DNA from 4 places in the Kitasatospora sp. NPDC048545 genome. Region 1 is predicted to be linked to each of the others. Evidence: riboswitches for the same ligand, from Rfam matches in the RefSeq annotation. Region 1 holds a riboswitch; each other region holds the start of a gene.
The links. Region 1 has a riboswitch for cobalamin ahead of AB0D10_RS14910 (cobalamin biosynthesis protein). Riboswitches for the same ligand answer to the same signal wherever they lie in the genome.

Region 1 (5,285 bases):
GAGGCGTTCGGCGCTGCGGAACGGGGACACCCGGTCGGCGGGGCTGTGCAGGACGAGCGTGGGGACGCGCAGGTCGGCGCCATCCGCGATGCGGGAGAAGTCGGCGAGGTCGACGCCGGTGCGGCCCTCGGCGGCGAGGGCCCCGAGCCCGGCGGCGGCGCCCCGGAAGCCCAGGCGCTCGGCGTCCCGGCGGGCGGTCGCCGACAGGTCGAGCACCGGCGAGTCGAGGATCAGGCCGCTGATGGCGTGCGCCCAGGCCGAACGGGCCGCGGTCTGCAGGACCATCGTCGCGCCGACGGACCAGCCGAAGAGGATCACCCGGCCCGCGCCGCTGTCGAGCGCCAGCCGTACCGCCGCCTCGACGTCGCGCCACTCGGTCTCGCCGAAGTGGCTGTACCCGTCCGGCGAGGCGGGCGCGCCGACGTCGCCGCGGCAGGTGACGGCGAGGGCGGGCAGCCCGAGGCGGTCCAGGACGGGCAGCACCGGCAGGGTCTGCTGGCGGTCTACCTCCGGGCCGTGCACCAGGATCACCCAGGTGCCGCGCTTGCCGTCGAGGTGCCAGGCGGGGAGCGGGCCGAGCTCGCCGTCCGCGGTGGTCTCCGTGTAGGCGAGGCCGAGGGCCCGCATCGGGTCGCCGAGGTGGACGCGGGGCGTGAAGCGGACCTCGGTGCCGGGGACGAGGGTGCCCCGGTCCGCGCGGACCAGCCGCCGGGTGACGCCCGCCCCGTCGCTGTGCAGGACCTCCTCGACCACCGCGTGCCCGTCGTCGCCCCACTCCACGGCCCACCGGCCGGGCTGCCGGCTCTCGGGGCTGCCGGTGAAGGTGATCCGCCCGGTGCCGAGGCTCCGGACGAGGACCGGCCCGGACTCCTGAACGGTGGTCACCGGGCGGACCATCCGCTCGGAGGCCCGGCGGCCGACCACCAGCACGGCAGCGCCGGCTCCGACGGCGGCGGCCGCCACGACGGCGGCGGTTCCCCAGCGCATATCGTTCCCCGCTCTGTTGCTCTCGCTGTTGCTCTCGGGCCGGACGGTGCTCGTACACCAGTCCACCGGGGCCCCGCCCGCCCGGCCACCGGGCTGGGCCGTCCGGGTCACTCGGGCACGGGCCGGAGCGGGGCGGGGAGTCAGCGGGTCAGGGGGTTCCAGAGGGGCCGGGGCTCCCAGAGAGGCCGGAAGTCAGAGCGCGTCGACGTCGAGGAGGCGCCAGAAGCGGGACGTGAGGGTGTCGATGGCGGGGGGCGGCGCGGGGCGGGTGCCGGCGCCCCAGTGGGAGGGGACGTGGTGCTCCTGGTGGAGGGCCTCGACGGCGTCGGCCAGGGTCTCGGCGGGAGCCGGGACGATGCGGGCGAGGGCGCGCAGGTGGGGCTGCCAGCGGCCGGTGACGCACTGGCGGAGCAGGTGGTCGAGGGCCTCCTCGCGGCCGGTGGCCCGGACGAGGTCGGGCAGGCCCAGGCCGAGGACCTCGGCGAGGGACCGGGTCTGCTCCTCGTCGCCGTCCCAGTGACCGGTCAGTTCGGCCTCCCGGTAGGCGTCGAGGGTGGTGCCGGTGCGGTCCGCGACGACGGCCTGGCCGAGTTCGCGGGCCAGCCGGTGGTCCCGCAGCCGGACCGGGCGGCCGTCCATCAGCTGGGCGGCCCGGCACCACAGGGCGCGGGCGAGGGCGATGAACTCGCCCTCACCGGGACGCAGCTCGCCGCTCTCCCAGGCGAGGACGTGGGCGGGCAGCAGCCGGACGCCGTGCGCGGCCATGCCCTCGGCGACCTGCTCGGGGGTCAGGCCGAGGCCGGCCCGGTGGGCGCGGGCGGCCGAGGGCGAGAACGGCACCGGGGGCGGGGCCGCGGGGGGCTTTCTGCGACGCATGCCACCGAACGGTAGGGGCGGACCAGGGCGCGGCCCCAGCACCCGAACGCACGAAGCGACCGGTCCCGGGGGCCCGACGCGCTGGGCGATCCCACAGGCTGTCAGCCGGTGTCCCGTGTGACCAACCCCTCCGTGACCTCGGTTGACTCCCGGTTCGGCCGCGTGATGGGATCCTGGGGCCAATCGGAGGCATGGAGAGGAAGCCGGTGCGAGTCCGGCGCGGTCCCGCCACTGTCACCGGGGAGCACGCTCGGAATCATCGCCACGGCGGGCCGTCAGAAGCCGCTGGAAGGCCCCGGGGGTGCGTCCGACCCGGAAGCCAGGAGACTCTCGCCCCCGCTACGTCGATCCAGGGCGCGGACCCTGAGTGAGGACACGCACGCGATGCAGGCTGCCCCGCCCCGCCGCACTCCGAGCTGCCGTCCCGGGCACGGCCTTCCGGCGCACGGCCTTCACGCGACCGGCCTTCCGGCGCAGGGCGTTCACGCGACCGGCCTCGCCGCGCGCGCTCTTCCGATACCCGGCCTTCCGACGTGCAGCCGATGACCCGCCGCCCCCTGACCGGCCGTCCGCTCGCCCGCGCCGCCCTGTTCGCCCTGGGCGCCGTCGCGGGCTACGCCGCCGACGCCCGCTACGGCGACCCGCGCCGGGGCCACCCGGTGGCCGTGTTCGGCAGTGCCGCGACCCGGCTGGAGCGGCGCCTGTGGCGCGACGACCGGGCCGCCGGGGTTGGATACACGGCGCTGTGCGTGGGCGCGGTCGCGGCGGGCGCGCTCGCCCTGGACCGTACGGTGGGCCGGCGCCCGACGGGCCGGGCGGCCCTCGCGGCGGCCGCCACCTGGACGGTGCTCGGCGGCACCTCGCTGACCCGGGAGGCCCGCGCCATCGGCCGCTCGCTGAAGGCCGGCGACCTGCGGGCCGCACGGGAACGGCTGCCGCACCTGTGCGGACGGGACCCGAGCGCGCTCGACGAGCAGCAGATCGCCCGCGCGGTGGTCGAGTCGGTGGCCGAGAACACCGCCGACGCGGTGGTGAACGCGCTGACCTGGGGCGCCCTCGCAGGCACGCCCGGGCTGCTGGCCTTCCGGGCGGTGAACACCCTGGACGCCATGGTGGGCCACCGCTCGCCGCGGCACGCCCGGTTCGGCTGGGCCTCGGCCCGGCTGGACGACGTGGCCGGCTGGCCGGGCGCCCGGCTGACCGCGCTGCTGACGGTGGCCGCCGCCCCGCAGCCCCGGACGGCCTGGCAGGTCTGGCGCCGCGACGGCTCCGCGCACCCGAGCCCGAACGCGGGCCAGGCCGAGTCGGCGTTCGCCGGCGCGGTGGGCGTCCGGCTGGGCGGCACGCTGCAGTACCGCATGGGGGTCTCCCCGGCCGAAGGCCGGGGGAGGGTGGAGCACCGGCCGGTGCTGGGCGCGGAGCTGCGCCCGGTGACGGTGGACGACATCGAGCGGGCCTGCGCGCTCTCGCGGCGGGTGGGCGCGCTGGCGCTGGGTACGACGGTCGCGGGGCACATCCTGCTGCGCGCGCTCCTGGGGAAGAGGGGAAGGGCATGACGAACGCGCTGCTGGTCGCGGGGACGACCTCGGACGCGGGCAAGAGCGTGGTGACGGCCGGCATCTGCCGCTGGCTGGCCCGCCAGGGCGTGCGGGTCGCGCCGTTCAAGGCGCAGAACATGTCGCTGAACTCCTTCGTCACCGCCGACGGTGCCGAGATCGGCCGCGCCCAGGCGATGCAGGCGCAGGCCGCCCGGGTGGAGCCGGAGGCGGCGATGAACCCGGTGCTGCTGAAGCCCGGCGCGGACGGCCGCAGCCAGGTGGTGCTGCTGGGCCGGCCGGTCGCCGAGGTCGGCGCGCTGGACTACCGCGAGCGCAAGCCCGTCCTGCTGGAACGCGCCCTGGAGTGCCTCGCCGATCTGCGCCGCCGCTACGAGGTGGTGGTCTGCGAAGGCGCCGGTTCGCCTGCCGAGATCAACCTGCGCGACCGCGACATCGCCAACATGGGCCTGGCGACGGCCGCCGGGCTGCCCGTGGTGGTGGTCGGGGACATCGACCGGGGCGGCGTGTTCGCGGCGATGTACGGGACACTGGCGCTGCTGTCGGCGGAGGACCAGCGGCACGTGGCCGGCTGGTTCGTCAACAAGTTCCGCGGCGACGCGCGGCTGCTGGCACCCGGGCTGGAGATGCTGCACGAGCTGACCGGCCGTCCGGTGCTGGGCACCCTGCCGATGCTGCCCGGCCTGTGGCTGGACGCCGAGGACTCGCTGGACCTGTCGACGGTGGTGGACCGGGTGGACGGGCGCGGCCCGCTCGGCGCGGACGTGCTGCGGGTCGCCGTGGTGCGCTTCCCCCGGCTGTCCAACTTCACCGACCTGGACGCGCTGGCGCAGGAGCCGGGCGTGCTGGTCCGCTGGGCGACCAGGCCGGAGGAACTGGCCGACGCCGATCTGGTGGTGCTGCCCGGCACCCGGGCCACCGTGGCGGACCTCGCCTGGCTGCGCGAGCGCGGCCTGGAGCCGGCGCTGAAGGCGCGGGCGGCGGCCGGACTGCCCGTCCTCGGGGTGTGCGGCGGCTACCAGATGCTGGCGCGCGGGATCGTCGACGAGGTGGAGTCCAAGGCGGGTGCCGTCGACGGGCTCGGCCTGCTGCCGACGCACGTGCGGTTCGGCGTCGAGAAGGTGCTGGCGCGGCCGGTCGGCGAGGCGTACGGGCACCGGGTCGAAGGCTACGAGATCCACCACGGCGTGGTCGCGGTCGAGGGGGGCGTCGCCTTCCTGGACGGCTGCCGGGTGGGCTCGGTCTGGGGCACGACCTGGCACGGCGCGCTGGAGAACGACGGCTTCCGCCGCGAACTCCTGCGCGAGGTCGCCGCGTTGGCGGGTCGGGCGTTCGTTCCGGCACCGGACACCTCCTTCGCCGCGGCGCGCGAGGCCCGGCTGGACCGGCTGGGCGACCTGATCGAGGAACACGCGGACACCGACGCGCTGTGGAAGCTGATCGAGGGCGGGGTACCGGCGGCCGGATCGCTGCCGTTCCTGGCGCCCGGGGCACCTGGGAGTGACGCATGAGCCGGGTACGACCGCAGAACCGGGCACGACAGGAGTGGGGTACGGCATGAGTGACGTCCGCTATCCGTTCACCGCGATCGTCGGCATGGCCGACCTGCGGCTCGGGCTGCTGCTGAACGCGGTCTCCCCCGCCGTGGGCGGCGTGCTGGTGCGCGGTGAGAAGGGCACCGCGAAGTCGACCATGGTGCGCGCGCTGGCCGGCCTGCTGCCGTCCATCGCCGCCGTGACCGGCTGCCGCTTCGCCTGCGACCCGTCCGCGCCCGACCCGCAGTGCCCGGACGGGCCGCACGCGGACGCCGGCAGTCACGAACGGCTCGCCCAGCTGGTCGAGTTGCCGGTCGGGGTGGCCGAGGAC
Region 2 (5,285 bases), on a different contig from region 1:
ATCGTCGTCACCCACGAGATGGGCTTCGCCCGCGAGGTCGGCGACGCGCTGGTGTTCATGGACGGCGGCGTGGTGGTCGAGTCCGGCAACCCCCGTGACGTCCTCACCAACCCGCAGCACGACCGCACCAAGGCCTTCCTGTCCAAGGTGCTCTGAACCGTCACCGTCGGCGCCCGGCAGGCAGCTCCTGCCGGGCGCCGATGTTTTCGCCGCACGGGTAATAGGCTGGAAGCAGTCAGCCCGTTACCGATTTTCTGGAAGGACCGCCGTGGAGCTCGCCTCGTACGCCGATCTCGCCGTTCGACTGGTGAACACCGAGGAGCCCGAGCGCGGCACCGACACGCTGACCTCCGTGGACGCGGTGCGCGCCCTGTTCTCCGACTCGTCGCGGGCCGCCGCGCTCGCCGACGAGTCCGACCTGCCCCGGCTGCGGGCGGTGCGGACCCGGCTGCGCGGGGTCTTCGAAGCCGCCGCCGAAGGGGACGAGACCCGGGGGGTCGACCTGCTGAACAGCCTGCTGATGGAGTACCCCGTCAGCCCGCTGATCTCCGGGCACGACTACCTGGACGACGCCGGACGGCCGCGCTGGCACCTGCACCTGGCCGACAACTCGCCAACCGCCACCGCGCACTTCAGCGCGGTCGCCTGCATGGGCCTGGCCGTCCACCTCACCGAGCTGGGCGCCGACCGGCTGGGCATCTGCCAGGCCGCGCCCTGCCGCAACGCCTACCTGGACACCTCGACCAACCGCTCCCGGCGCTACTGCTCGGACCGCTGCGCGACCCGGGCCAACGTGGCCGCCTACCGGGCCCGCAAGCGACAGGAGGCGGAGGCCGCACTGGGCAACGGGGCGTAACCGGGCGGCGGGGCGCAACCGGGCGGGCGGCTGCCCGGGATCAGACCTCCTCCACCCAGACGCCGAGTCGCCGGGCCAGGCCCGGCACCCGGGCCAGCCGCGGGGCGAGCAGCAGCCGCTCCAGCCGGCGGCCCGGCGCCAGCCAGGCCGGGCTCGGGCGCAGCCGCAGCAGCACCCGGCCGAGCACCAGGTCGTCCGGGACCGCGCCGTAGCTGCGGCTGTCGCTGTCCACCGGGCGGTTGTCCGACAGCAGCCACCAGCCCCCGGACCGGCGCTCGGCGGCCCGCTTCACCACCAGCAGGTCCTGCTGGAAGGGGTGCCGGAAGAGCACCACGGCCCCCGGCCGGATCGGCGCGCCGTAGCGGACCAGCAGGCGGTCGCCCTCGTGCAGGGTCGGAACCATCGACCGGCCCGCCACGTCGACCAGCCCCAACGGCAGCGCGCCGCCCCGGTCCCGTCCCCCCGGTTCCGTGCTCCGTGCCACGACTCCTCCTCCCGCGCCGCCGGCCCCCAGTCTGCCGTACGGAGCGTCACCGGATCGATGTCCGGAATACCCCGGTTCCGGGTCCGCCTTTTGCCCTAGGCCCACCGCCCGATCGCGAAACCACGAGGGCGGAAGGGTAATCTCGGGCGCGGGAAGACGATCTAAGGAAGGACTCCCATGTTCTCTCGTCTGTTTGCACCGCGTGCCACCGCTCACGCCCACTGTGACCTGCCCTGTGGCGTGTACGACCCGGCGCAGGCCCGGATCGAGGCCGAGTCCGTCAAGGCCACCCAGGAGAAGTACCAGGCCAACGAGGACCCGCACTTCCGGGCCCGCGCCGTCATCATCAAGGAGCAGCGCGCCGAGGCCGTCAAGCACCACATCTCGGTGCTGTGGAGCGACTACTTCAAGGCCCCGCACTTCGAGAAGTACCCGCAGCTGCACCAGCTGATCAACGACACCCTGAAGGCCGCCTCGGCCGCCAAGGCGTCCACCGACCCGGCCACCGGCCAGGCCCTGCTGGACCTGATCGCCGAGGTCGACAAGATCTTCTGGGAGACCAAGCAGGCCTGAGCCTGACGCGTCGCCACCCGACCGCCCCCGTCCGCACCGCCGGACGGGGGCGGTCGTGCGTCCACGTCCGGACCGACCCGGTAAGGGTTGCCTGGCCTGAGTGACTGTTATGCTGCCAGGGCGTCCGAGGGGGAAGTCCGGTGTGAATCCGGCGCTGACCCGCAACGGTGAGCACGGCCCGCACCAGCGGTGCGGCCGCGCCAGCCCGATCGCCCCCGGTCGCTGACCTCCCGACAACTCGCCGCGGACTGCGAGGGGAACGGCGCCCCGGCACGCCTGCGGCCCGCGCCCGCCCCGGCACACCCGCGGCCCGAGGCAAGGCGCACCCGTGAACCGCGCACCCACGACCCGTGCGGTCGGCCCGCCCGTCCGCCGAATACCCGCCGTTCCGCTCGCCGTCGGCCTCGCCGCCGCGCTGCTGCTCTCACTGGTCTGCGGGGTGGCGTTCGGGTCCTCCGGCATCGCACTGCCCCGCGTGCTGCGGCTGCTGACCGCCGGCCTGACGGGCGGTCGGCTGGACGCCGACGAGGCCGCCGCGTACGCGATCGTCTGGGAGATCCGGCTGCCCCGCACCGTGCTGGCCGCCGTGGTCGGTGCCGGACTCGCCGCGACCGGGGTCGCCGTCCAGGCGCTGGTGCGCAACGCGCTCGCCGACCCGTTCGTCCTCGGCATCTCCTCCGGCGCGGCCGTCGGCGCCAACGCCGTCCTGCTGTTCGGCGCCTTCGCCTCGCTCGGGGTGTGGGCGGTCTCCGCCTCGGCCTTCGGCTCCGCGCTGGTCGCGATGGCGCTGGTCTACCTCGCCGCCCGCACCGCGTACGGGCTCACCCCACTGCGACTGGTGCTCACCGGCACCGCGCTCTCCTACGGCTTCTCCGCCGCCACCACCCTGATGGTCTTCGCCGCGGACCGCGGCGAGGCCGCCCGGGACGCCATGATGTGGCTGCTCGGCAGCCTCGGCGGCGCCACCTGGGGCTCGGTGCCGATCGCCGGCTGCACTGTGCCGGCCGGGCTGACCTACCTCGGCTGCGCCGCCGGACGGCTCGACGGGCTCGCCATGGGGGACGAGACCTCCGCCTCGCTCGGCGTGGACCCGGACCGGCTGCGGCGCGAGCTGTTCGTGGTGACCGCCGCCGTCACCGGCACGGTGGTCGCGGTCAGCGGGGCGATCGGCTTCGTCGGACTGCTGGTGCCGCACCTGGCACGGATGCTGGTCGGCGCCGCGCACCGCCGGGTGCTGCTGGTCGCGCCGCTCGCCGGCGCGCTGCTGCTGGTCTGGGTGGACATCGCCTCCCGCACCCTGCTGGCGCCCGCCGAACTGCCCGTGGGGGTGTTCACCGCCGTGCTCGGCGTGCCCGCCTTCCTGCTGATGATGCGCCGGCGCGGCCACGCCTTCGGAGGCCGACGGTGACCGACCCGAACGGGGTGACCCGGATGCCCGATCCCGCCGATCCCGCCGGCCCCACCGACCCGACCGAGACCGCCGGCCGGACGGAGACCGCCGGCCGGGCGCAGGCCCAGGACCTCGCCGTCGACGCCGTCTCGGTGGAACTGGCCGGCACCCGACTGGTCCACGAGGTGAGCCTGGCCGCGGCCGCCGGGCAGGTGGTCGGCCTCGTCGGCCCGAACGGCAGCGGCAAGTCGACCCTGCTGCGCTGCGTCTACCGGGTGCTGAAGCCGGCCGGCGGCGCCGTCCGGCTGGACGGCGACGACCTGTACGCGCTCTCCGCCCGCGAGACCGCCCGACGGGTGGCCGCGCTGACTCAGGAGCACTCCGCCGAGTTCGACTTCACCGTCGCCGAGGTGGTCGCCATGGGCCGGCTGCCGCACCGGCGCGGGTTCGACGCCCCGACCGACGCGGACCGGGAGCGCTGCGCCGGGGCCCTGCGCAGGGTCCGGGCGGACCACCTCGCCGGACGGGGCTTCCTGAGCCTGTCCGGGGGCGAGAAGCAGCGGGTGCTGTTCGCCCGCGCACTGGTCCAGGAGCCGCGCCTGCTGGTGCTCGACGAGCCCACCAACCACCTGGACATCGCCCACCAGTTGGAGGTCCTGGCGCTGGCCCGCGAGGCCGGACCGACGGTGCTCACCGCGCTGCACGACCTCAACCTGGCGGCGGGCCACTGCGACCTGCTGTACGTGCTGCGGGCCGGTCGGATCGTCGCCTCCGGGCCGCCCGGCGAGGTGCTCACGCCCGCCCTGCTGGCCGGGGTGTTCGGCGTCCGGGCGACCCCGGTCCGGCATCCGGCGACCGGCGCCGTCCAGTTGCTGTTCGACCGCCTCGACCGCCCCACCCGCTCCGACCGCGCCGACCGCTCCCCCGGAGCCTGAACCACCGAAGGAACCACCGTGCGCACCAAGGCCGTTGCCACCACCGCCCTGCTCGCCCTCGGGCTCACCGCCTGCGGCGCGCAGTTCGCCCCGAAGGAGGCCGCCACCGGCTCCGCCCACTACCCGGTGACCGTCGAGAACTGCGGCGACAGGCTGACCTTCGCACAGAAGCCGGCCCGGGCGGTCACCAACGACGTCAACATCACCGAGCTGATGCTCTCCCTCGGCCTCGCCGACCGGATGGCCGGCTACGTCATGCCCGACGACAAGGGCAAGGTCGACCGGGTGCCCTGGAAGGACGGCTACCAGCAGACCGCGTGGCTCTCCAAGAAGACGCTCACCAAGGAGATCGCCCTGGACGCACGGGCCGACCTGGTCCTGGCCGGCTGGCACTACGGCTTCGACCAGGGCAGCGGCGTCACCCCGCAGGCGTTCAAGGCCCTCGGTGTCGACTCGTACGTGCTCAGCGAGTCCTGCCGCACCGGCAGGGGCGGCGAGCGCGGCGTGATGGACCCGCTGGACGCGCTCTACACCGACCTGGCCAACCTCGGCGAGATCTTCGACGTCAAGGACCGCGCCGACCGGCTGATCGCCGACTTCAGGGCCCGGATCGCCGCCGTCCCGCAGCCCGAGCGCCGCCCGTCCGTCTTCCTGTACGACAGCGGGCAGGACAAGCCGTACACCGCCGGGAAGTTCGCCGCCGCGCACCGGATCATCGCGAACGCCGGCGGGACCAACATCATGGGCGACCTCGCCGACACCTGGGTCACCGCCGGCTGGGAGAGCGTGGTGCAGCGCGACCCCGAGGTGATCGTGATCAACGACTATGCGACCCCGGACGCCGAGGAGAAGCGGAGGTTCCTCACGTCCTTCCCGCCGCTGGCCGGCGTCTCCGCGATCAGGAACGACCGGATCTTCGTCCTGGACTACGTCGACCTGGTGGAGAGCCCGCGCAACCCGGCCGCGATCGAGGCCCTCGCCGACCACCTGCGCACCGTGCCGGCCCGCTGACGGTCGGGACCGACCGCTCCTCCGGCCGGCGGCGCC
Region 3 (5,285 bases), on a different contig from region 1:
CCCACCGGCTCGGCGTCGAGTCGGCCCAGTGGGACAACCAGCCGGCCGCCGTGGTCCGGATGCGCAACCAGCTCGCCCGCGCCCACTTCGAGCGCAAGGAGTACCGGCTCGCCGCCGAGCAGTTGGCGCTGGCCGCGGAGCAGCTGCCGCTGGTGGCGGACCGCCGCGTGGTGGGCGTGCTGCACGAGACGGACGGCCTGCTGTGCCTGGCCGACGGCCGCCCCGGCGACGCGGTGGAGCGGTTCACGCTGGCCCTGGCGGAGAACCGGGGCGACGACCACGGTGAGATCGTCCAGAGCTACAACCTGGCACAGGCGCTGATCGCCGACGGCCGCGCCCCGGAGGCGCTGGACGTCCTGGACCGCGCCGGCGCGCGGGCCGCGGACACCGACGACCACGACATGCTGATGAAACTGCCGCTGGTCCGCGCCCGGGCCCACCGCGCGCTGGGGCGACCGGACCTCGCCGTCGTGCACGCCGGTGACTGCGCCCGGCGGGCCGGGGAGCGGAGCCAGTACGTGAAGGAGGCGCAGGCGCACACCCTGTTGGTGGCCCTGGCGGAGGAGCTGGGCGATGCCGAGTTGGCCGGGCGCAGCCGGGCCCGGCTGCGGGAACTGGCGGGTCTGCTCTAGGGTCCGTCCTCATACCGCGTCTGCGGGCGACGCTCCCCCGGCCTTCGGTCAGGAGGTACCCCCGTCCTCCGGCTTGCGATGCACGCACCCCAACGCCGCCCGGCCCGCCCTCCGGGCGGACGACGGGAGTGTGACGACGGGAGTGTGCGGACGGACCCTAGAGAGGCGGGCCCTGGGGCCCGGTGCTGAACGAGAGCCGGGTGCGGTGCTCACCGGTGCGGACGGTGAGTCCCTGCCGGGGGAGTTCGGCCGGGTCGCCGCCGTCGGCGAGCCAGCAGGCCACGGCGGAGCCGAGCAGCAGCGGGTCGATGCCCGGGTCGGGGCCGCCCCAGTCCGGTTCGGCGCGGGCCTCCAGCAGCAGACCGCTGCGCAGCCGGACCAGGTGCCGGGCCGGGCCGAGGGCGGCCACCGCGACGGCGAGGCCGGGGAGTTCCGCGGCCGAGTCGGCGAGCCAGCGGGGAGCGGGGAGTTCGGCGTGGACCTCGGTGCGGGCCAGCACCTCCGCGGTGTAGCGCAGGGCGTCTCCCGGGTGTTCGTCGGTGAGCGCGTGGAAGCCGCGCGGGGTGTGGTCGGCCGGGTCGACGGGGTAGCGCCGCAGACTGACCTCGGTGCCCTCGCTCCCGCCCTCGACGTCGTACGCGGTGGGTCCGTCGGTGGTGCCGGGGTGCGGGACGGGCTTGGGGTAGGGCGGCAGGAGCGGTTCGTCCCCGGGTTCGTCCAGGTGCTCCAGGAAGGAGTAGAGCAGGGGGCGCAGCAGCTCGGCGGACCGGCCGCGCCGGCTCAGCGAGCGGTCGGTGAGCGGGCGCAGGGTGTCCGGGTCCTGCTCCCGCAGGGCCTGGGCGAGTTGGGCGGCGAGGTCGCCGTCGGGGTCGAGCACGGGGGCGGTCTGGCCGAATGCGTAGCCGGGGGAGCGCGGGTCGAGTTCGGCGGCGCCGGTGGCGACGAGCACGGTGGGCCGTTCCAGTGCGGCGCCGTAGACGGAGACCGAGCCGTGGTCGCCGATCAGGCAGTCGGCGGCGACCAGCGCGGCCTGCCAGCCCTGGTGCGGCGGGATCAGCCGCAGGCCCATCCGGCGGGCGGTGTCGAGCAGCGCCTCGGGGTCGTGCCGGCTCCAGATGTTGGGGTGCAGGACGACGGCGACCGTGTACTCGTCGGCGGGCAGCCGGCGGACCAGCCGCTGGGGCAGGTCGGGGCGACGGCCGAATAACGAGTGCTCGCTCCAGGTGGAGTTGACGACGACGAGCCGTCGGCCGTCGACGGCGCCGAGCGCGGCCCGGTAGGCGTCCCGTGAGCGCAGGCTGCGCAGCATCCGGTCGAGGCACGGGTCGCCGACGACCCGGGCGACGTCCAGCGCCTCGGGGCAGGAGGTCCGCAGGCGGTCCAGCTGTTCGGGGTGGGAGAGGCCGAGGACGTCCACGAACACCTCCCCGCCGTGGGTGAGTTCGTTGCGTGAGAGGCCTGCGGAGCTGGTCGTGTCGCCGGTGGACTCGGTCACCAGGCGGTTGTAGCCGGCGCCGTGCGGGAGGACGACGAGCCGGGCGTCCAGGTGGTGCATGGAGGAGTGGACGGCGCAGGCGACGGCGAGGTCGAAGTGGTGCCGGAGGGCGTCCTGCCAGTCGAGCACGGTGAAGCCGTGCAGGCCGTGCAGGTAGTCGTCCAGGGCGCGGTCGGCGAAGGCGGAGCCGGGGTTGACGGTGAAGTACCGGGCGATGCCGTCCGGGTTGAGCAGGGTGAGGACGTCGAGGACGCGGGTGGCGGAGGTGAGGGTGCGGGCGACCGCCAGCACGCGCGCCCTGACCGGTCGGGTGTTCCAGCGGTCGGCGGGCCAGGCGTGGGGGTGGGACGGCACACCATGATCGTACTCATCCGGTGGTCCGGCCCGACGGCTGTTCCCCGAGTGTCGGTCAGCCCGCGGCGGCGGTGGGCTCGTGGTGCTCGCCGGCGGCGCATTCGTCGAGGAGGGGGCGCATGTCCTCGTCCACGAGCCGGTAGCGCACCACGCGGCCGTCCTTGTCGCCGGTGACGACGCCGGCCATACGGAGCAGCCGCAGGGCCTGGGAGACGGCGGGGTCGCGCATGCCGGTGGCGACCGCGAGGTCGGTGACGGCGAGCGGGCCGGCCCGGTGCAGGGCGAGCAGCAGGGCGAGCCGTCCGGGGTCGGCGAGCAGGGAGAAGCGCTCGGCCCAGGACCGGACGTGCGCGGTGTCGCCGATCGCGGCGATGGCCTCGCAGACCCGGTGCCCGTCGATGGTGCGGTGGCCCGCGCGGTCGGCCGGTACGAGATGCATGCGGACATTCTTGCAGGCGGGGGCCTGTGATCCTGGACACCTGCGCAGGTGCGCAGCCTTGCATGGGTCGGGGCGCGACCCCTACGGTGTAGCCCGCCGTGGTGCTCGGGAAGACCGGTGACGGACCCTCAGGGGTCCCAGTCCGGAGCGGCCCTCGCCACTGTGATCGGGTGAGTTCCTTCGTCCTCGACGGAATTCGGTCCGTGTCCACGAAGCCACTGGGTGCCTCGCGCACTCGGGAAGGCGGACCCGGATGTCCCGTAAGCCAGGAGACCGGCCACGGCACTTCACGAAGTGATTCCACGAGGTGTTGGAGCGTGATCCTGAGATGACCCTGCCCGAAACCGCCGCGGCGGACGCGAAAGCGGCGCCGTCCGTGTTGCCCGCCTTCCGGTGGAAGCGCGAGGACACCGTCCGTACGGCCGGGTTGATGGGGGTGATCCTGGCCATGCACGTGGTGGCTTTCGGGACGCTCGTGTTCCTGGTGGCGCCCGAGCGGTACGCGGTCGGCACCCAGGTCTTCGGGGTGGGCCTGGGCATCACCGCGTACACCCTCGGGATGCGGCACGCGTTCGACGCCGACCACATCGCGGTGATCGACAACACCACCCGCAAGCTGATGGCGGACGGCAAGCGGCCGGTCTCGGTGGGATTCTGGTTCGCGCTGGGGCACTCCTCGATGGTGGTCATCATGGCCGCCCTGGTGGCGGGCGGCGCCCAGCTGGCGAACACGCTGATGGACGACGAGTCGACCACGCACAAGTGGCTCGGCGTGGTCGGGACGACCACCTCCGGGGTGTTCCTCTACCTGATCGGCGCGCTCAACCTGGCGGCGCTGCTCGGCATCGTCAAGGTGTTCCGCGCGATGCGGGCCGGGCAGTACGACGAGGCGGAGCTGGAGGCGCACCTCGACTCCCGCGGCTTCATGGCCCGGGTGCTGAACCGGGCGACCCGTTCGATCACCCGCCCCGGGCAGATGTTCCCGGTCGGCATGGTGCTGGGCCTGGGCTTCGACACCGCCACCGAGGTCACCCTGATGGTGATGGCGGGTTCGGGCGCTGCCGCCGGGCTGCCCTGGTACGCGATCGTCTGCCTGCCGCTACTGTTCGCGGCCGGGATGAGCCTGTTCGACACCCTGGACGGGACGTTCATGAACTTCGCGTACCAGTGGGCCTTCTCCAACCCGGTGCGGAAGGTGTACTACAACCTGACCATCACGGGGCTGTCGATCGCGGTGGCCTTCATCATCGGCACCATCGAGCTGGTCGGCGTGCTGCACGAGAAGTTCGACCTGACCGACCCGGTGAGCAGCTGGATCGCGGAGATCTCGCTGGACAACGTCGGCTACGCGATCGCGGGGCTGTTCGTGCTGGTCTGGGCGGTGGCGATCGGGTACTGGAAGCTCGCCAAGGTCGAGAAGCGCTGGACGCCGCAGGAGCAGTGAGCCGAGGGGCCCACCGCGCCGGGCCGGGCGGGACCGCACCGGTCCCGGGCCGGCCCCGCCCTCGCGACGGTGTCCGACAGTGCGGTGTCAAACGGCGCGGTCTCCACCAGTGCGGTGCCGAACGACGCGGTGCCGAACGGCGCCTCCCCACTCGGGGAGGCGCCGTTCGTGCGTACGGGGTCAGCGCTCCTCGCGGAAGTCGACGTGCCGGCCCGAGACCGGGTCGTACTTGCGCAGGACCATCCGGTCCGGATCGTTGCGGCGGTTCTTGCGGGTCACGTACGTGAAGCCGGTGTCGGCGGTGGAGCGGAGCTTGATGACGGGGCGCAGTTCGCTGCGGGCCACGGGTGTCCTCCTGGGTCCGGGGTGCTCGGTCGAGACCGTACACCGAAATGGAAGTCATTTTCATCCGGTGCAGCGTTTGCGCCGTCCCGATCATTCCCGGACGCCAGGGAGCACCCATGTCCGCCCACTGCCAACTCACCGGCCGCCGACCCGGCTTCGGCAACGCGATCTCGCACTCGCACCGCCGCACCCGCCGCCGCTTCGACCCCAACGTCCAGCGCAAGCGCTACTGGCTGCCCGGTGAGGGCCGGTACGGCGGTTCCACGAGGCGCTGCACCAGCTCGTCCCGGCGGCGCAGCGCAGTCGCGGCCGCTTCTGGCCGGCCAACCGCCCGGACCTGATGCTGGCCTGGGACGCGGCCGGGGCCAACCTCGCCGTCGAGGAGTGCGGGCCCTGGCTCGCCACCCTGTCCGACGCGGCCTGGGAGTTCTACCCGCCCGCCCGGCGGGCGGCGGCCGCCCTCGACTGGCACCCGCTGCACGGCGACCGGGTCCAGCAGCTCTGCTTCACCGCGGAGGGGCTGGACGTCGACGGGATCACCGCCCTGCTCGACTCCTGCCTGCTCACCGACGTCGA
Region 4 (5,285 bases), on a different contig from region 1:
GGCGGTGTCGCCGTCCCGGGTGTAGACGGCCACGCCGTTGCCGAACTCGTGCTCGCTGGGCAGGCGCAGCGCCTCCTCGTAGTCGGCGGCGCGCACGACGGTCAGCACCGGGCCGAAGATCTCCTCCCGGTAGATCCGCATGTCCGGCGTGACCCGGTCGAACAGCGAGGCGCCGAGGAAGTAGCCGTCATCGTGCCCCTCCAGGCGGAAGTCCCGCCCGTCGACGACGAGTTCGGCGCCCTCCTCGACCCCGAGGTCCAGGTAGCCGCGGACCCGTTCCAGGGCGTCACGGCCCACCAGCGGCCCGAAGTCCGCGGCCGGGTCATCCGAGCGGCCGACCCTCAGCGCGGCGATCCGCTCGACCAGCTTCGCCACCAGGGCGTCCGCGGTCTCCTCGCCGACCGGGACGGCCACCGAGATCGCCATGCACCGCTCGCCGGCCGAGCCGTAGCCGGCGCCGACCAGGGCGTCGGCGGCCTGGTCGAGGTCGGCGTCCGGCATCACGACCATGTGGTTCTTGGCGCCGCCGAAGCACTGCGCCCGTTTGCCGTGCGCGGCGGCCGTCGCGTACACGTACTGGGCGATCGGGGTCGAGCCGACGAAGCCGACGGCCTGCACCCGCGGGTCCTCCAGCAGGGTGTCCACGGCCTCCTTGCCGCCGTTGACCACGTTGAGCACGCCCGGCGGCAGCCCGGCCTCCAGGAACAGCTCGGCCAGCCGCAGCGGCACCGACGGGTCGCGCTCGGAGGGCTTGAGGACGAAGGCGTTGCCGCAGGCCAGCGCGGGCGCCGCCTTCCACAGCGGGATCATCGCGGGAAAGTTGAACGGCGTGATGCCCGCGACCACGCCGAGCGGCTGGCGCATCGAGTAGACGTCGATGCCGGTGCCGGCGTTGTCGCTGAACTCGCCCTTCAGCAGGTGCGGGATACCGGCGGCGAACTCCACGACCTCCAGGCCGCGTTGGAGGTCGCCGTGGGCGTCGGCGACGGTCTTGCCGTGCTCGGCGGACAGCAGCCGGGCCAGCTCCTCCTTCTCCTGCTCGACGAGCTGCAGGAAGCGCAGCAGGACGCGGGCCCGGCGCTGCGGGTTCCAGGCCGCCCACGCGGGCTGGGCCTGCGCGGCGTCGGCGATCACCGCCTCGACCTCGGCGCGGTCGGCGAGCGGCACCCGGGCCTGCACCCGGCCGGTGTTGGGGTCGTACACGTCGCCGAAGCGCCCGGACGTCCCGGGCGTGCGCTTCCCCGCGACGAAGTGCGTCAGTTCACGGACCATCGGTTCCTTCTCTCAACAGGGTCGGGGAGAGGAGGAATGGAGGACGCCGCCGACGGACGGGCGCACGGTGGTGCGGCCCCGCGACGTCACGGTGGCGGTGGCAGGACGAACCGTCAGAGCAGGTGGGCCCCGGGGGTCGTCGGCACAGGACAACCAGGAGCAGTGGAACGGGAGCAGCCCGGAGTCATGCGTGTCGTCTCCATCCTCGTGGAAAACACGGATCACCCGCGGCCGGTATCCTGACTCCCGGATCACCGCACGCCCTCAGGCCTTCCCGGCTGGCTGCCAGTGGCCGTGTCCTGCGAGGACGAACTCCCCGGTCACAGTGGCGGGACCGTGCCGGACTCACACCGGCTTCCCTGACACCGCGGACCTGCCGTCGACCATATAGTTGGACGTCCTAGTAAGTCCAGAGCTCTCCATGCGCGCGTTGCGCCAACGGGGTCAGCTGAGGACCCGCCCGGTGCGACACCGACGGGCGGAGGACCACCGAGGCGACGTTGAGCAGCCGCTTGTAGGCGATGTAGTGCACGACCACCTCCAGCTCGCCTGCCGCGGTCAGAGCCTCGTCCAGCTCGCCGTACAGCGCCCGTAGTCACCCCGGCACCTCGACCGGCCCGGTTGGCGCCGTTGTCGTCACCCCCGACGTCCACCTCGTCGACCGAACCGGCCGCCAGCAGCGAGGAGGAAGCGGTGACGCTTGGGACCGCCTCGACCAACTGCAGTGCGAACAGGTCAGGGTCGAACAACCGGTATTCCCCAGATCCGCACGGTGATCCCGCTGGTGAAGAGAGACTGCGGCCCGGTCGTGGCGAGGAACTCAGCCGCCACACAATGTGGACAGTCTCACGCCGACCCGCGCGCCCGCTCAGAGGCTGACTACGGACCAGCCATCGCGCGCCAGGGCTTCGAGGTGCGGATTCGCGCGGCTCTCGTGGACGGCGAGCGCGAGGAGGTGCTTGGCACGCGTGGCCGCTACGAAGGTGGTCATCGCGGCGTGCCGGCCCGTGGCATTGAGTTCGCCGACGGGAGCCTCTCCGGTGATCACGGGGAGCAGGCTGCCGAGGTCGTGGCTCCTCCCATGCTTGGTGGCGCATTCGAGGACCAGGGTCGCGCAGTGCGTCTCCCCCTTCGCGCTCGCGACGGTAGCTGTGAGCATCGGGGGCAGGGATTCGTCCGAGGCCGGTGGCAGCTGCGTGTGGGACAGCCAGAGGGTATAGGTGGCCATGTCCACCGGGACACGTGAGCCGACGGCCTCCTCCACCAGCCTCCCGAGGCGGCTCACGAAGTCCCCCCAGGCTGCAGGGGTGTCGCAGCCGTCGTACAGCGTCCTGACCAGGAGCACTCGCAGATGGTGGCCCGGTGTGCCGGGTCTGCGGTCGAGCTGGGGGAACGGGGGAAGATTCTCTGGGAGAGTCGGGGGCGTGGTCGGTGGCTGCAGCTCCCAGAGGAGAGCGCGGACGGCTCCCCACAGAACGGTGACCGCTGGGCTGACCTGGCCTGTACGCAGCAGGACCGCCCTGGCATTCCGGTAGGCCTGCAGCAGCCGACTCACCGCCACCGTCGTCCCGGTGTCCGTCTGGGGCAGGTAGCAGCCGACCGCGCGGGGGAAGAGTCGTGAGGTTCCTGGGCTCTCGCGAGCGCCGAGGATCTTCGGCGGGTACGCGACGACGGCTTCGGGCGGCACTGTTCGCCGGACGAGGTCGTCGAAAGCGGGCAGAACCCGGACGATGCTGTCCTCGGTGAAGGTGATGATGGCGAGAGCGCTCTCGGGTCCGTGGCCTTGGATCTCCTGTGGGCGGTGAACCGCGAGCCTGCTCGCCACCCGGGCGGGCCCCGCGCCGAAGCGCAGGCTCACCGGCAGGTCCATCGCCGCCTCGTCCAGGAGGCTCCCGGCCGCAGGTCCGACACCATCTGCACTGAGGATGCGCTGGTTGACGTCTCCTACGCACTGCACAACGGCACCGTCCGTGAACACTGCTTCCAACAGGCGGCGCTGTTCCTCACCGGTGTCCTGCATCTCGTCGATCAGGACGAACGGGAACCGGGACCGCAGGCCGGAGGCCAGGCGGGGGTGCTGGTGCAGATGCCTGGTGGCGATCGCGTACATGTCCGAGTAGCGGAAGACACCACGAAGGAAGAGGTGCTCCTTCAGTTTCATCAACTGCCTGTAGCTGGCGGTGCCGCGATTGAGGCCATCAACCCGGATCTGCAGTTCCGGTTCAGCGGGGTCGAAGACGTACGTGGCTTCGGTGACCATCTTCAGCCCGTCACTCCGCCGCTTCAGGTAGGACCTCAGCGTCGTGAACGGGCCCAGGTCCAGAAGCCTGCGGGCCTGGGCGGCGAAGGCCTGGTCGTCGACGGCTCGGGTGACGACCTTCAGCGAACGCAGAGCCGGCAGTGCGAGGAAGGTATGGACGAAGCTTTGAAACGTCCCGACGAAGTGCGGGTAGTGCTCCAACCGCCGTGCCCGTCCGGTCAGTCGGCTCGCGATCTCCTGGGTGGCGGTATTGGTGTGAGACATGACGCAAATGCCCTGGCGGTCGGACGACCAGCCGTCCGCCACCAGGGCGAGCTTCAGGGCGACGAGGGTGGTCTTGCCCGAGCCTGGGGCTGCCTGCAGATGCAGCGGGCCGCGGGCCTCCAAGAACGCGAACTGCTCGGGAGACGTCAGAGCGAGGCCCATGCTCCGGGCCTTGGCTTCGATGACTTCACGGTCCAGAGCGGTGGGGGACAGAGGCAGGGTCACGACCGGGTACTCCCGCTCAGGTAGTCGAGCGCCTCCACCAGGTAGCTCGGCAGGTCCGTGGGCGCGACACTGGATGCCTCCAGCAGGCGCGCAGCATGCTGGGCCGCGATCGGTTTGCTGGTGCCTCCCACGCGCAGCGGGCGGTAGATCCTCAGCGCGCACTCCTCCAGCGAGAGACGGTCGTCCTCCCGCCACTTCTTGACCTCCATGGCCGCGGTCTCCTCGATTCCCACGAGGTCCTCCGGTGTCGGCCACTTGGTGCTCTTCGCCGCGCTGATCGCCTGGTGCATCAGGGTTGCCATCGGCCACGAGGCGCGCGCCAAGTCGTATTCGAGGGTCCACCAGTTCGACACGAAGGTCCGGACGGCCCCGCCGTCGCGTTCCCGCTTCTTGAGGACCAGTTCGTCCCGCTCCGCCGGGGTCAGGCTGCTCCACCGCGTGAGCCCTTTGGCCATCTTCTTGTCGGCCCCGTCGGGAGCCAGGTCCATGTCCGTGATGCATGCCACGCGTACCGGTGGCAGGGCGGAGTCCGCGCGTTGGAAGATCCGGGAGTATCGGAACAGACCGGTGCTGCCGACGTTCACGATACTGACGCCGTTCTCGGCGAACGAGTGGCCGGCGACGCGGGCGAGAGCGGGCAGGAGCAGGACCTCCGCGTCGCCCTCGACCATGGCGACCGCCCGGGCGAAAAAGAGATTCGCCTTGGTGGCGTCCAGGAACCGGCTGAGGAACGCGTAGTCCGAGGCGTCGAGTCGGGTGCATTCCGGACGGAGAGGGAACGTCCGGCCCCGCGCCACGAGGGTCAGGTGCTCCACCGGCACACTGGAGGCGATGTGCGGGCTGTGCGTCGTGGCGATGATCTGGACGGGGGACTCGCCCCGGCTGCGGTCCCGGAGCAGGTCGACGACGCGGGTCTGCAACTGCGGGTGCATGTGGGCCTCGGGCTCCTCAATGAGGAGGATGGGGGAGGTGCTTTCCCGTCCTAGCAGGAGAAGTTCGGCAGCCATGAACAGGGCGTTGTTGTAGCCGAGGCCGTGACGGGTCGACTCGGTAAGGCCGGGGTCGGGCGCGAACGCCAACTCCAGGCGCTCCAGGACACTCTGGAGCGATGCGGTCGTGGCGATGCTGATCGCGCCGGAGAGAGTGTCCTGGCCGATGGCGAATCTGCTCAGGTATCCGCTGTTGAGCTCGGCCCGGGCCTTCTGCACCAGAGCGTTGGCGTTGATGTGGTGGTCGGCGCGCTGCAGGATGCCCACCAAGGTGC

Region 2: it holds a riboswitch for cobalamin, as region 1 does, so the genes downstream of both, AB0D10_RS23165 (iron ABC transporter permease) here and AB0D10_RS14910 (cobalamin biosynthesis protein) in region 1, are expected to answer to the same signal.
Region 3: it holds a riboswitch for cobalamin, as region 1 does, so the genes downstream of both, AB0D10_RS29100 (HoxN/HupN/NixA family nickel/cobalt transporter) here and AB0D10_RS14910 (cobalamin biosynthesis protein) in region 1, are expected to answer to the same signal.
Region 4: it holds a riboswitch for cobalamin, as region 1 does, so the genes downstream of both, AB0D10_RS35205 (CoA-acylating methylmalonate-semialdehyde dehydrogenase) here and AB0D10_RS14910 (cobalamin biosynthesis protein) in region 1, are expected to answer to the same signal.

What each region holds. Positions count from the first base shown of each region.
Region 1 covers NZ_JBEZIQ010000013.1:25,452-30,736, forward strand. The annotation lists gene AB0D10_RS14900 (prolyl oligopeptidase family serine peptidase) at 1-987, opposite strand, end outside; gene AB0D10_RS14905 (XRE family transcriptional regulator) at 1,180-1,863, opposite strand; cobalamin riboswitch at 2,059-2,193, shown strand; gene AB0D10_RS14910 (cobalamin biosynthesis protein) at 2,406-3,419, shown strand; gene AB0D10_RS14915 (cobyric acid synthase) at 3,416-4,930, shown strand; gene AB0D10_RS14920 (putative cobaltochelatase) at 4,977-5,285, shown strand, end outside.
Region 2 covers NZ_JBEZIQ010000025.1:5,900-11,184, forward strand. The annotation lists gene AB0D10_RS23145 (amino acid ABC transporter ATP-binding protein) at 1-156, shown strand, start outside; gene AB0D10_RS23150 (CGNR zinc finger domain-containing protein) at 269-856, shown strand; gene sodX (nickel-type superoxide dismutase maturation protease) at 897-1,340, opposite strand; gene sodN (superoxide dismutase, Ni) at 1,518-1,913, shown strand; cobalamin riboswitch at 2,001-2,149, shown strand; gene AB0D10_RS23165 (iron ABC transporter permease) at 2,242-3,321, shown strand; gene AB0D10_RS23170 (ABC transporter ATP-binding protein) at 3,318-4,238, shown strand; gene AB0D10_RS23175 (ABC transporter substrate-binding protein) at 4,257-5,249, shown strand.
Region 3 covers NZ_JBEZIQ010000035.1:88,055-93,339, reverse strand. The annotation lists gene AB0D10_RS29115 (AAA family ATPase) at 1-632, shown strand, start outside; gene AB0D10_RS29110 (hypothetical protein) at 790-2,481, opposite strand; gene AB0D10_RS29105 (metalloregulator ArsR/SmtB family transcription factor) at 2,537-2,920, opposite strand; cobalamin riboswitch at 3,003-3,217, shown strand; gene AB0D10_RS29100 (HoxN/HupN/NixA family nickel/cobalt transporter) at 3,249-4,364, shown strand; gene rpmG (50S ribosomal protein L33) at 4,545-4,709, opposite strand; partial or broken gene rpmB (50S ribosomal protein L28) at 4,826-4,963, shown strand; partial or broken gene AB0D10_RS29085 (GTP-binding protein) at 4,999-5,285, shown strand, end outside.
Region 4 covers NZ_JBEZIQ010000051.1:52,431-57,715, reverse strand. The annotation lists gene AB0D10_RS35205 (CoA-acylating methylmalonate-semialdehyde dehydrogenase) at 1-1,272, opposite strand, end outside; cobalamin riboswitch at 1,484-1,675, opposite strand; gene AB0D10_RS35200 (UvrD-helicase domain-containing protein) at 2,141-4,021, opposite strand; gene AB0D10_RS35195 (AAA family ATPase) at 4,018-5,285, opposite strand, start outside.